2 regions of the Delftia sp. PX-1 genome follow, and region 1 is predicted to be linked to the other one. Evidence: riboswitches for the same ligand, from Rfam matches in the RefSeq annotation. Region 1 holds a riboswitch; the other holds the start of a gene.
What was found. Region 1 has a riboswitch for cobalamin ahead of ACN20X_RS27470 (TonB-dependent receptor). Riboswitches for the same ligand answer to the same signal wherever they lie in the genome.
Positions count from the first base shown of each region.

Region 2: linked by a shared signal. The riboswitch ahead of ACN20X_RS17740 (TonB-dependent receptor) and the one ahead of ACN20X_RS27470 (TonB-dependent receptor) in region 1 are both predicted to bind cobalamin.

Region 1 is NZ_CP184763.1:6,020,080-6,027,055, forward strand. It holds gene ACN20X_RS27465 (ABC transporter substrate-binding protein) at 1-791, opposite strand, end outside; gene ACN20X_RS27470 (TonB-dependent receptor) at 802-3,033, opposite strand; cobalamin riboswitch at 3,163-3,447, opposite strand; gene ACN20X_RS27475 (CHAD domain-containing protein) at 3,502-4,392, opposite strand; gene ACN20X_RS27480 (YbaK/prolyl-tRNA synthetase associated domain-containing protein) at 4,450-4,941, opposite strand; gene ACN20X_RS27485 (helix-turn-helix transcriptional regulator) at 5,023-5,664, shown strand; gene ACN20X_RS27490 (threo-3-hydroxy-L-aspartate ammonia-lyase) at 5,709-6,671, shown strand; gene ACN20X_RS27495 (NUDIX hydrolase) at 6,697-6,976, opposite strand, start outside.
Region 2 is NZ_CP184763.1:3,858,956-3,865,931, forward strand. It holds gene ACN20X_RS17735 (ABC transporter substrate-binding protein) at 1-998, opposite strand, end outside; gene ACN20X_RS17740 (TonB-dependent receptor) at 998-3,124, opposite strand; cobalamin riboswitch at 3,246-3,564, opposite strand; gene ACN20X_RS17745 (2OG-Fe(II) oxygenase) at 3,577-4,260, opposite strand; gene alkB (DNA oxidative demethylase AlkB) at 4,275-4,925, opposite strand; gene ACN20X_RS17755 (2OG-Fe(II) oxygenase) at 4,953-5,684, opposite strand; gene ACN20X_RS17760 (hypothetical protein) at 5,890-6,711, shown strand; gene ACN20X_RS17765 (hypothetical protein) at 6,860-6,976, shown strand, end outside.

The DNA.
Region 1 (6,976 bases):
CGCTGGCCGATCAGGTCCTGCATGGCCTCCTGGGTGCCAGCGAACAGCAGCACGTCGGGGTCGGCGGCCAGCACGGCCTCGGGCGAGACCTGGGGCACGGTGCCCAGGCCGTCCAGCGCGAACGAAGCGCCCGCGCGCACCATGGCCTCGCCGGTATAGGTGCCAGGGCGTGCCGCCAGCAGCATGCCGTTGCCCAGCCGGCCCGTGACCATGAGCGCGCGCGGCCGGGGCTGGCCGGCCACCTGCCGGTCCACGCGCAGCAGCCGCGCCTCCTGCGCCAGGGCCAGCGCCTGGCCGCGCGCCTGCACGCCCGTGGCGCGGGCCACCAGGCGCAGGTTGTCCATCACCTCGGCCAGCGAGCGGCTGAGCAGCACCATCACCGGCACGCCGATGCGCTCCATGGGATCGACCAGCTGGTGCGCCGCCTGGCGCGCGGGCGTGACGATGACCAGGTCCGGCTGGCGCGCCACCACGGCGTCCACGGAGAATCCTAGCCGCCCGCCCACCTTGGGAATGCGCTCCACGCCCGGTGGAAAGCGCGTGAAATCCTCCACGCCCACCACGCGGTCCAGCAGGCCCAGCGCGGCCACCAGCTCGGTGTTGGAGGCAAAGATGGAGACGATGCGCTGCGGCGGCGCGGCAATCTCCACGCGCCGGCCCAGCGCATCCTGCAGCACCACCGGACCGCCTGCAGCGACGGTGTCGGCCCAGGCCGCGGGCAGGCCGCAGCCCAGGGCCGCTGCCGCGCCCTGGCGCAGCAACTGGCGGCGCGTGGTGCTGGATTGCCTCATGCCATGGTCCTCAAAACTCTGCCTGCAGGCCGACCATGAGTTCGCGGCCCGCCATCGACGTTCCGCAGCCGCCGTTCTGGTACGCCGGGTTGGCGATGCAGGGCGCACGGTCCAGCGCGATGAAGATGGGGTGGCGGTTCAGGTCGAACAGGTTGTTGACGGCTGCGAACAGCTTGACGCCCGGCGACACGCGGTAGTCGGCACGCAGGTTCCAGATGGTGAAGGCGCCCTTGCGGTGGATGAAGGTGCTGCGGGGCTCGCCCTGGGGGATGAGCAGCGCCTCTTCCGTGTCGTACCACATGGGACCGCGCAGCAGCGTGGACAGCTGCAGGCTCCAGTCGCCCTGCAGGCGCCCGCTGCCGCGCCCGTAGCGCACGCCGGCCGAGGCCTCGTAGCGGTACATGCGCTGCACCTTGTCGGTATTGGCCGACGCTGGCGATCCCTTGTCCCGCATGCTGAAGTGGTAGTAGCCGCCAGCCCAGGCCTTGAGCTGGTGGCCCGTCAGGTTCAGCGCCCGCGCCAGGTCCATGTCGGCCTGCATTTCCAGGCCGCGCGCCACGATGTCGGCCGCGTTGTTGGCGTAGTCCGAGGTATTGGTCGTCGCCCCGCGCGAGACGGTGATGATGCGGTCGCTGATGGTGTTCTGGAACAGGGCCGCATCCACGCGCCAGCCGGGCTGCTGCAGCGCAGCGCCGACCTCGATCTGGCGGCTGGTCTCGGGCTTGAGGTTGGGGTTGCCGAAGGTACGGCCACCGCCGACGGCCGTGAAGTCCGAGGCCAGCTCCGTGGCCGTGGGCGCGCGGAAACCCGTGGAGGCCGCAGCGCGCAGCGTGAGCCGGTCCGTGGCCTTCCAGGTGGCGCCGGCCGACCAGGTGTGGTTGTCGTAGTCGCGCGTGCTGGCCTGGGCCAGGGCCAGGTTGGGCGTATCGTCGAAGCGTGTCGTGCCCCAGGTCTTGCGCAGGCCGGCGCGCAGGGTCAGGCGATCATCGAACAGGGTCTGCGCGTCCTCGAAGTACAGCGCATGCACCTGCTCGGTCTGGTTGTTGTCGTAGGGCGCAACCTGGCCCGCCGGGCCGCCCGGCATGGCCACGCGCAGGCGGTCGGAGCGCAGCTTGCTGCGCTCCCAGTCGAAGCCCATCAGCAGGTCATTGGTCTGGCTGACACGCAGGCGCGGCTGAAAGCGCAGGCCCGTGGCGTCCAGCTGGCGGTGGTTGTAGTCGCGCGCCGTGCCGGGCACGGCGCTGTTGCCCGAGCGGATCACGGGCGAGGCCCAGTTGAATTCATCGGTATCGACCAGGCTGTAGAGGTGGGTCGTCCAGCTCAGGCGCTGGCCGGGCAGTGCGCCTTCGTAGGTCAGGTCCAGCGAGCGGTTGCTGCGGTTGTCGCGGCTGTAGATGTTGGCGCCCGATCCGCGAAAGCCCGCGTTGTAGATGCCGTCCGTGCGCAGCTGCAGCTCCACGCGGTGCAGCTCGTGCAGCTGCCAGCCCAGGGCGCCGCTGGCGCCGCGCCGCTTCCAGCCCGTGTTCTCCATGCGCGTGCCGCCGTCGCCCGACTCGTAGTCGCCGCGCCCGCCTGCGCTCACGCCGAAGTACCAGTCGAAGCGGTCATTGGCGCCGGCCGTCTGCGCATCGGTGCGCCACAGGTCCCACGAGCCGGCCTGGACCTGGGCGCGCGTGCCGGGCGCCGTAGCCCCCGTCTTCATGATGATGTTGACCACCCCGCCCATGGCCTGGCTGCCGTAGATCACCGAGGACGGGCCGCGCACGATCTCGATGCGCTCCACATCCGAGGGGCTGAGCTTGGACAGGTTGGCCGTGCCCGCGCGCCGGCCGTTGACCAGCACCAGCACCTGGCTGCGGAAGTCGCGCCCCTGGCCGTCGGTGGAGGCGCCGCGCAGGTTCATCGAGGTCTGGGCCGCCGTCCATTCGCTGAGAAAGCCCACGGCGTTCTCGGCCAGCAGGTCGGTGACCGAGCGCGCGCTGGAGCGCTCTATGGCCTCGCGGTCGATGGTCTGCGTGGTGCCCGCGATGCGGCTGCGCGCCTCGGGCCGCGCCGTGGCGGTCACGAAGACGGCGTCCAGCGCATCGTCGGCGGATGCACCGGCTTTGCCGGCCGCCGGTTCCTGTGCGGCGCCGGCCGCCGCGGCGCAGCAGGCCAGCACGGCCGCAGCGGTGGCCGGGCGCAGGAAGGGAGGAAGGGGAAAGGGGCCGAAACAATCGGCGGCCAAAGAAGCGAAGCGCATGCGTTGAATCCAACTGCCCCAGTCACCCGTGGGGCCTATCGTCTGAACCACGCCGCACGGCGCGCACGCCGGAGCCGGCCACGCCAGCGCAGGCTGGGGCCGGACCGGACAGGCGCACTCCCGCGGCGTCCGAAAGCAATGCAGAAGGCCGGTATCCGGGCTTGCGGAACGCTGCGGCGCGCATCGTGGGCGCGCTGCAGCAGGCATCCCCGCCTTCCCATGTCCGAGAAGGACACAGTGGCTTGCGGCGCGCAACCGGTGGGTGGCGCGCCAGCGTGGGGAGTTGTATTCCGCTGACCGTTGCGGGGGCAGCGCAGGCATTGCGAGCGGCCACCTCGATGGCATCGCGCACCTGCTTCCCGTTGAACCCCTGGCCGGCAAGCGGCATGGGGCACCTTCAGCAACAGCGCACCGCCACGGCCCAGGGGCTGCGGCGGTGCGCCAGCGGCGGATTATCGCTGATGCGGTCTAGGCCCAGAAGCCCGGCACGCGGGCCAGCGCACGCAGCGCGCGGCGGCTGCTGCGCGCGCTGGTGGCCAGGCGGGCCTGCAGGTAGCCGGCGGCAAACCAGGCGCGCGGATCCGTGCCGGCCTCGTCACGAAAAAGCGCGGCCGCCACGGCCATGTCGTTGTGCAGGCCCAGCGCGTCCTGGGCGGGCACCAGCGCCTCGGCAAAGCGCCGGCCCTTTTTGCCGGGCCACATTCCGGGCGCGAATTCCCGCGCAAAGTCCGCCAGGTAGCGCAGGCGCTTGAGCCGCTTGCGCACGCGGTGCTGCTGCGCCAGCGGCAGGCGGTCGAAGTGCCGGCCGTCGCGCAGCACCTGGCGGTGCAGGCGCGCCAGCCGCCGTGCCAGGTACTTGCGCGTGCCTGCGGCGGACAGGCTGACCAGGCCGGGCTGCCGCTTGCCTGCAGGCGCCTGCGTCAGCGCATGGATCTCGGCCAGCGTTTGCAGGAACTGCGGCTCGCGCACCGCAGCGGCCGCGTCCGCGTCGGCCTGCCCGGCATCCGGCACGGCCCAATCGCACAAGGGCGCATCGGCGTCCTGCAGCAGCGGCCGCACCACGTCGGCCAGGGTGCCGGCATCGCGCAGCGTGCCCAGGCGCGCAAAGGCCAGGGCCAGCGGGGCATCCCATTCGGCGCGCATGCCGGGCGCCAGCCCTGCGCATTCGCGCAGCAGGGTGCGCAGGCGCCGCAGGGCCACGCGCAGCTGGTGGATGCGTTCGGCCTCGCCGCTGCCGGCGTCCACGGCATCCACGGCATCCATATGCGACTGCACCTGGGCCAGTGCGGCAGCCAGCGCCGCACGCACAAAGCCGGCCGCATCGGGCCGGTCGGGGAACTGCCTGGCAGGGGTGGTCATGGTCAGGAGAGGATGTGCGGGCGTTGCTGCGATTGTGGGCACCGCCCGGCCCCCGGGTCAATCGGCGCCATCCCCGCTCAGGCTGTGCAGCGCGGGCCGGGCAATGCGCACATAGTCGGCCGAGTCCAGCACGATGGAGCGGTCCAGCCGGCCCGCATTGAAGGCGATCTCGGCAAAGCGCTCCACCAGTGCCGGGTCCACCACCAGGCGCACCTGCGGGTTGAAGGAGAACGGCGGCACCGATCCCATCACGCAGCCGGTGGCGGCCTGGGCCTCCTCTGGCGAGGCCAGCGTGGCCTTGCGCACACCCACGGCCTGGGCCAGGCGCTTGAAGTCCAGCTTGCGGTCGCCGGGCAGCACGGCCAGGAACAGCTGGGGATCGCCCGCACCGGACGCATCGCGGCTCTTGCAGAGCATGGCCTTGGCACCCTGGCCGGGTGCCGTGCCCCGGATTTCGGCGACGAGGTCGGAGCGGCCCTCGGCAGGGTGCTCGATCACGCGAAAGCGCGCGTCCTGGGATTGCAGCAGGTGAACAAGGGTGTCGAACATGGCAGGGAGCACAAGAAACGGACAAGAAGGCAGGTCGCCTGGGTTTTGACATTTTGTCCAATTCAAAACAAAATGTCCAATATGACACAACGCACTCCCGAGCAGCGCCAACTGCTGGAACAGGTGGCCAAGATCGCCGAAGGCCTGGGCCAGACCCTTGCCCCGTTCTGCGAGGTGGTGGTGCATGACCTGCTCGACCCGTCCCATGCGGTGCTGGCCATCCACAACAATCTCTCGGGCCGCGAGGTCGGCCAGGGCGCGACCGAGCTGGGCCTGGCCCGCATCCAGGACCCCGGCTACGAGCAGGTCATCGCCAACTACCCCAACCAGTTCGCCGATGGCCGCCAGGCCAAGAGCACGTCCATCGGCATCCGCGACTCCGAGGGCCGCTACATCGCCGCCCTGTGCATGAATGTGGACCTGACGATGTTCCAGGGCTTCCAGGGCATGCTCAACCGCTTTGCCGCCGTCAGCGGCGACACCCCCGCGCGCGAAATGCTGGACCCCACGGGCGCCGGCGCAGGCGCCGACACGGTGCGTGCCCGCATCGACCAGTTCGCGGCCCGCCTGGCGACCACGCCGCGCGCCCTCAAGCCCGAGGAGCGGCGCGCCCTGGTCCGTGAACTCAAGGGCGACGGCCTGCTGGACCTTCGCCGCTCCATGGAGACCATTGCCGCCCACCTGGGCGTGTCGCGCGCCACGGTCTACAGCTACGCCAAGTAGGTCCCGGCACCCCGCCGATCTGCAACTCCTTCTCTCCCGTACCGATGACAAGCCTTCCCACCTATGACGACGTGGCCGCAGCGGCCCAACGCATCCAGGGCCATGCCCACCGCACGCCCGTGCTCACCTCGCGCACGCTGGACGAGGCGCTGGGCGCCCGCGTCTTCCTGAAGTGCGAGAACCTGCAGCGCATGGGCGCCTTCAAGTTCCGCGGCGCGTTCAACGCCCTGTCTCGCTTCAGCGCCGCGCAGCGCAAGGCCGGCGTGGTGGCGTTTTCCTCGGGCAACCACGCCCAGGCCATTGCACTGGCTGCCAGGCTGCTGGAGATTCCCGCCACCATCGTCATGCCGCATGACGCGCCCGCCGCCAAGGTGGCGGCCACCAAGGGCTATGGCGGCCAGGTGGTGGTCTACGACCGCTATACCGAAGACCGCGAGCAGATCGGCCGCGACCTGGCCGAGCGCCACGGCCTGACCCTGATCCCGCCCTACGACCATGCAGACGTGCTGGCCGGCCAGGGCACGGCCGCCAAGGAACTGTTGGAGGAAACCGGCCCGCTGGACGCCCTCTTCGTGCCGCTGGGCGGCGGTGGCCTGCTGTCGGGCACCGCCCTGTCCACGCGTGCGCTCAGCCCCGAGTGCGCGCTCTACGGCGTGGAGCCCGAGGCCGGCAACGACGGCCAGCAGTCGCTGCGCGCAGGCCGCATCGTCCACATAGACACCCCCAAGACCATTGCCGACGGCGCCCAGACCCAGCACCTGGGCGGCATCACCTTCCCCATCATCCAGCGCGACGTGACCGACATCCTCACCGCCAGCGATGCCGAGCTGGTCGACGCCATGGGCTTCCTGGCCACGCGCATGAAGCTCGTGGTCGAGCCCACCGGCTGCCTGGGCCTGGCCGCCGCGCGCCAGAAAGGCGAGGAGCTGCGCGGCCGGCGCGTGGGCATCATCCTCAGCGGCGGCAATGTGGACATGCAGCGCTTTTGCAGCCTGCTGGGCGCCTGATCCTGGTCCTGATCGAAGGCCGCCCTCACCCGCGCGGGCTGAAGGTGCGCGGAAACACCACGGGCGCGCTGCGGTCGGCCAGGCGGTAGCCCATGGCCGGGCGGCGTGACGTGCCCTCCACCTGGCCGGCCTCCACCAGAAAGCCGGCTGCCATCATGCGCGTGCGAAAACCGCTCTTGTCCACAGGGCGGCCCAGCACCACTTCGTAGGCCTGCTGCAGCTGCGGCAGCGTGAAAGGCTCGGGCAGCAGAAAGGCCGGCAGCGAGGTGTACTCCACCTTGCCCCGCAGCCGCTCCACCGCTGCG
Region 2 (6,976 bases), 2.2 Mb from region 1:
AGGGCACGGGTCCGCGCAATATTGCGCGGGCCGGGCGTGGCCTCGGCATAGGTCATGACGAAAAACCGCTTTTCGCGGATGGCATCGACGCCCGCCAGCTCGGGCTTGGCCAGCAGGAAGTCGATCTTGCCCTGTGCATGGGGCTGGCCGTAGTCGATGATGACGATCCACTGCGGGTTGCGCTGCACCACGTCCTCCCAGTTGCCTGCAGGCCAGTTGCTGGGAATGTCGTCGAAGATGTTGCGCCCGCCCGCTTCCTCGATCATGGCCTGCGGCATGCCGTAGCGGCCCACGGTCACGGGGATGTCCTGGCCGCTGTCGTAGACAAAGACCGAAGGCCGCTGCCGCACGCCCTGCATGCGCTCGCGCAGGTCCTTCAGGTCGCGCTCCAGCCCCCGCGCCAGTTGCTCGGCATGGGCCTCGATGCGGAAGATGCGGCCCAGGTTGCGCAGGTCGGTCAGGCCGTCTTCCAGCGCAACCTGGCTGCGCGGCCCCACGCGGATGCACGATTCGGACAGCACGTACGAGGCAATGCCGTGGCGCTGCAGCACCTCGGGCGTGATCTGGCCCTGGCGAAAACCGTAGCTCCAGCCTCCGAAGACGAAATCTGCCGAGGCGCCCAGGATGGCCTCCAGGTTCATCTCGCGCTCCGCAAGCCGCGGCACGCGGGCCAGCTGGGCCTGGAAGGCCGGGTCGATCTGCTTGGCCTGCGTGATACCGCTGTAGCCCACCAGCCGGTCGCCCAGGCCCAGAAAGAGAAACATCTCGGTGATGTTCACGTCATGGGTCACGGCGCGCAGCGGTGCGCTGGCGTAGGTCACGGGGCTGCCGCAGACATTGACGGTCACAGGCGCCTGCGGTACGGCAGCCGGTGCCGGCAGTTCACTGGTGGTGCCGGAATCGCTGCGCGAGCAGCCGGCCAGCAGAAGGGTGGCCGCCAGGGCGCCAGCGCACAGGCCGTGGAGACCGTGGAGGCTTTTGGAGCGCGCCATGGCCATCAGAACCGGATATGGGCCGCGATCTCGAAGCGGCGGCCTTGCCCGACCAGGAACTGGCTGCCGTAGCTCGATCCCACATAGACCCTGTCGGCCAGGTTGCGGCCGATCAGGCTCAGGGTGGTGCGCGGGTCCACCTGCCAGCTCAGCGCGGCGTCGGCCACGGTGTAGGCGGGCAGGTTCACGGTATTGGCGTTGTTGCCAAAGCGGTCACCCACGTAGCGCAGGCCCAGCGAGGCCTGCCAGGCGCCCACGCGGTAGTGGCCCCAGAGGTTGGCCGTGGTCTTGGCCACGTTCTGCGGACGGTTGCCTGCGCGGTTGCCGCCAGCCTCGATGAGCTTGTCGAACTGGGCATCCACGTACGACAGATTGCCCTCCACGCGCAGGGCGGGCGTGGCCTGGAAGGTGGCGGTGACCTCGGCCCCGCGCGAGGACTGGCTGCCGCCCTGGATGGAGATGGCCGGCCGGTCGGGGTCGCGCGTGATGATGTCGTCCTTCTTAATGTCGAACACGGCCAGCGTCCATTCGCCGCGCCCGCCAGCCACCTGCTGCTTGATGCCGATCTCGGCCTGGCGGCCCTTGCTCAGCTTGTAAGCCGTGTTGGCCAGGTTCAGCGAGACCAGGCTGTTGACGGGATCATGGCCCGAGCTGATCTGCCCATAAACATGGGTGTTGCGGGCCAGCTCATAGGTCAGGCCCAGGCGCCAGGAGGTGGCGGCCAGCGTCTTGTCGAAGTCCGTGCCGCCCACCAGGGAATGGCTGGCAAAGTCATAGACATCGCGGCGCAAGCCGGCCATGGCCAGCCAGCGGTTGCTGATGCGCCAGGCATCCTCCAGGTACAGCGCATGCTGGGTCACGCCGGTTTCGGTCTTGGCCTTGGTGACATCGGGGCTGGCCCAGCTGCCATGCACGGGGTCCCAGGCCGAGACCGTGGACGAGCCGCCATAGGGCGAATTGTTGGACAGCCGCAGGTTGATGCGCGCGGCCTCCCAGCCCATGGCGATCTTGTGCGCGCCCCGGTCCACGTTCAGGCCCAGGCGGTTGCCGGTCTGCTCCAGGTCGTGCAGGATTTCCAGGTAGTCGGAGCGGCCCACGGTCCAGGTGGCGGGGTTGAGCGCGTAGGCCTCGATGTTGCGCCAGTGGCGGTCCGACTGCACGTGGTACAGCTCGTTGCGCACCGTCAGCCAGTCATTGGCCTTCCATTGCACCTTGGCGCGCAGGCGCTCGTCGGCATAGCGCAGCACGCTGTCTTCGGCGTTGTAGTTGCGGTCGCGCAGGGACTCCACCACCTTGCCGTCCAGGCCAGGCGTGCCCCAGTAGCGGCTGGGCTTTTGCACGCTGCGATCGGCGATCAGGTCGATCTGCAGGTCGCTCGTGGGCTCCAAGCGCAGCGTGCTCATGAACTTGCCGTTGCGCGACTGGTCCAGATCGCGCTCGCCTGCGCTGCGCGCGGTGTAGCTGTCGATGCGGTAGCTGGCATAGGCGCCCAGGGCGCCGGTCACGCCCAGACCCAGGCGCAGCGTGTCGTCCGTGCCCGCGCCCACCAGCACCTCGGCCGAGCTGGTGCGGCTGGGCTGCTTGCGGATGGCGTTGACGGTGGCGCCCATGGTGCCGCTGCCATACATCAGCGAGGCCGGGCCGCGCAGCACGTCGATGCGCTCGTAGCCCCAGCTGTCACCCGGATAGGCCGTGGTGCCGGCGGCCACGCCCAGCACCATGCCGTCTTCGGCCACGCCCACGGAGTTCACGCCCGCAAAGCCACGGCTGCTGAAGGACAGGCCGCCGTTGCCCGGCGTGCTGCTGGAGGTCAGGCCCACGGTGCGCGTGACGGCGTCCACCAGGGCGTAGTCGCCGCGCTCCTGCATCTGCTCGGCAGAAACACCATCCACGCTGGCCGGCACTTCCTGGTTGGAGACGCCGGTATGGCTGGCAGAGCGCCCAGGCTGGGCCAGTTGCTGGCCGATGCGTTCGGCCTGGCCGGTGACCTGGACCTCGGGCAGGACAGTCTGTGCCTGCACAGGAGCGGACAGGAAGGCGCAGGCAAGGGCCAGCGGGCTCAGCCGAAGGCAAAGGGAATCGGCAGCACGGGTGCTGGGAACGCAGGAAAGGGAGGAATGCATTTCGAACATCGGTCTTCGACCGCCTGATGCGAAAGCAAGGCACTGCCGCCTCTCCAGCCAGCGTGCAAGGATAGGGTGCAGGACATTGCCATCCGCACCCCGCAGACAGTCAAGAAAGCGCCCGCTCAGCGGGCGCGAAACGCAGCAGGCCGGTCTCCGGGCTCACAAGCGGCGCAAGGACATGCCTTGCGCCCAGCGCCCCGTCTTCCCAATCCACCCGCGAAAAGCTGCATGTTGCAGACCACGCCATGAACCAGTGACAGCCTGTCATCGCCCCTCCGCAGGGTTGCGGAGACTGGCGGGACAGGCATGGAGCGCCTTGACTTGTTTACCGTTGCGGGGGCAGCCAAGGCCTGTGCCGGCAGCGCAAAAAGCATTTGCTGGCAGTCACCTTGTTCCCGTTTCATCCCCATGGCTGGCATGTGGACACCTGTTGCACGGATGCCTTTGCAGGCGCGGCATTATAGCCAGCGGTCTGTTTGCAGAGCCTTTGGCGCCTGGGGCACGTCGTGCAAAAGCAGCTCCAGACCCAGCCACTCGCCACGGTGAACGCGGCTGATGGCATGGCGCAGGTGCACGCGGTAAAAGCCTGCCGCACCGCGCACCGGGCGCGGCCCCGTGGCGATGATGGCCGCATCCCCCAGGCCCAGCGGCAGCACCATGGGGCGCGATTGCATGCGCGGTCGCTGCTCGGTCATCACGAACTCGCCGCCCTCGAAATCCTGGCCCGGCCGGGACAGCAGCAGCACCAGCTGCAGCGGGAACACCGCCGCTCCCTCGCTGTATGAGCGCAGCGGGGCATGGCCCGCCTGCGCCACATGCAGCAGGTGCGACTGCGGATGCATCTGGCCGCACTGGCGGCCCAGCTGCCCGAAGGCCTCGAACGAGGCGGGCAGGGCAGGCTGCATGTCCATTTGGGCACGCCAGCGATTGGCAATGGCAAGCAGGTGCCGGTACAGCACCGGGCGCCATGTGTCGAGGGAGGGCGGCAGGCCATTGCGCATGGCCGCCTCGCTAGCCAGGGCGCGGCTTTCATCCGCATTCAGCAGCCGTGGCAGCAGGCAATGGCCCTCTGCATCGAGCTGGGTGGCAATGCGGCCCCAGTCCAGGCCGGCGAAGCGATCACTGCTGTTCAGCCCATCCATGTCGACCCCGCCATTCAACCCGCCTTGCGAAAAGTAAGATTGATGCGCCGCCCGCCCAGCAGCGGGTGAGGCTGGTCCTTGAGCGGCAACACGCCGTGGTGGCGCAGCCGATCCACGCCGCCCCAGACCACCACGTCGCCATGCCGCAACAACACCCTGGCCGTCCTGTCCGCGCGCGCAAGCCCTCCAAACAGAAATGTGGCCGGCATGCCCAGTGACACCGAGACGATGGGCGCGTCCAGGTCACGCTCGTCGCGGTCCTGGTGCAGGGACAGGCGGCTGCCGGGCAGGTACTGGTTGATCAGGCAGGCGTCGGGCGCGAAGCCCTCGAAACCCGCAGCGGCGGCCGCTTCGCCCGCCAGCTGCGCAAACACGGCCGGCATGGCGGGCCAGGGCTGGCCGCTGACCGGGTCGATGGCGCTGTAGCGGTAGCCGCGCCGGTCGCTGGTCCAGCCCAGCGCGCCGCAGTTGGTCATGGCCACCGACATGGTGAAGCCGCCCGGCGTGACCAGATGGCGCAGCGGCGCCTGGGCCATGACGCTGTCCACCGCAGCCAGCAGTGGAGCCGCATGGGGCAGGGCATGGCCGCGCAGCACCACGGACTGGGGACCAATGGGTTCGATGCCCATGGGAGGTTCATCGGCAAAAAGATCCAGCGTGCTCATACCGGCCGTCCATCAAAGTGCGTCATATCAGAGTGCGTCATGAAAGATCAGCCCCACGGTATGGCGATGGCCGCTTCGGACGCGGCTGACGCCATGGCGCATGGCCGCGCGGCGGTAGCCTGAGCGCCGCCCCGGCACGGGCCGGTGGCGCACGGCCAGGACCAGCGCATCGCCCTGGTCCAACGCCATCACATCGGCCCGTTGCCTGTCGCCATCGGCCTGGCTGATGACGAATTCCCCGCCCGCAAAGTCCTGCCCCGGCCGAGACAGCAGCAACACCACCTGCAGCGGAAACACATGCTCTCCATAGACATCCTGGTGCAGGCAGTTGTAGTCGCCCTCGCCGTATTGGAGGATCAGCGGCGTGGGCCGCACCTGGCCGTGCGCGTGGCAGCGCGCCAGGAAGTCCTGCAGCCGGTCCGGATAGCGCACATCCAGCCCCATGCGCTGGTTCCAGCGGTTGGCCACCAGCACCAGGCGGGAATACAGCTGTTCGCGCAGCCGCTGCAGCAGAGGTGGCAAGGGGTAGTCGAAATACCGGTATTCGCCACGCCCGAAACCGTGGCGGGCCATGACGATGCGGGAGCGAAAACCGTCTTCCCTGGTGTAGAGGGCCGCCAGGTCACGGCATTGCTGCGCGTCCAGCAGGCCGGGCAGCCGGGCACTGCCGTGCTCGTCGAGCTGGTGCTCCATCTGCGTCCATTGGCAGGGCGGGGCGGATTCGCAAGCTTCGTTGTCGAAAAGACGGAGGTTGTGCATGGCGGGCGCGGTTGGCGGCATGGGCGCTGTGGGCAATTGCCGCAGTCTAGGGCGCCGCCGCAGCGCCTGCATCCCGCTTCTTGCAGTGGACAGAATGTCAACCGGCGGCAGCGCCTGCCAGCCGCGTGCTGGACAGGCCTGGGAGGGCCGGCTGGCAGCTGCAATTGAACAATCGCGGCATTCCTGCAAACGCCTCAGGCCCGCCATGTCCAGCAACGTCCATCACCTCTATCTTTTCTTCGATACGCCCCTGCAGCTGCGCCGCGTGCAACTGATCTGCCAGTACCTGGCCCGGCAGTCCTGGGAGCAGGCCGAGCGCTGGATCCATGAGCTGGACCCCGCCCTGGACCGGTCCGCGCTGTGGGATGACGACTGGGCCAATGCCAGCGCCCTGGGCCACCCCCAGCACCTGGAGCTGGGCTTTGACACCCGCACCACAGCCGGCATGCCCTGGCGGCTGCTGGAGACCTTGTTCCAGCACGGCCTGCAGGCGGCGGTGCTGCATGTCTTCTACGACCAGGTGGGAGAGAGCGAGCGCTATCACTTCGATGCCGGCCAATGGGTCAGCCACCATGCCTGGCTGGCCCGCTACCCGGAGCGCCAGGTGCTGGTCGATCCCGACGCAGAGGTCTATCCGCGCCCGGGGCAGGAAGAGGGCAACGATGGCACCTCACTCAGCAATCCCGCCCAGCCCATGGCCATCAGGCAACTGCGCGAGCGTGACCAGGAACGCGATCGCCAGGCCCAGGAGTCCGTGCAGGCCCTGCTGGAGACCATGGCCAGCCTGCGCAAGAGCGGCGTGTCGCCGGTGGACGGCATCGCGGGCCTGTTCATGCTGCGGGCAGGCTTTCGCGGACTGTGCGAGGCCGTCGCCTTCACCGTGGTTGCCGCCCTGGCCTTCAGAGGCAAGGGCCTGTGGCTCTGGCTGGCCCTGGGATTGGTACTGGCGGTCGTGCTGCCGCTGTACCGGATGGCCAGTGCGCGGCGGGAGTTCGCGGGGCAGGGCGGCAGCGACCCGGCATCCTGAGACAATCCGCGCTCGGCAGAATGAAACAAATTGCACAAGATCCGGCAAAGTCCCAGGAGAGGGTGAACAGGATGTGGATACCGACCGTCGTCACGGCAGGATGGACATGCGCCATCAGGCGCCGTCTTTTTGAGCAGGGCCAACGCTGATGCAGCCCACCGCAATCGAGCAGGGCCCCGCCGTGGCAGCAGGCGTTCACGAGGATTTCGGCCATCTTCTGGGTCTGTACATGCGCCGCATCCGTGCCAGCGCTTCGGGGGTGGCC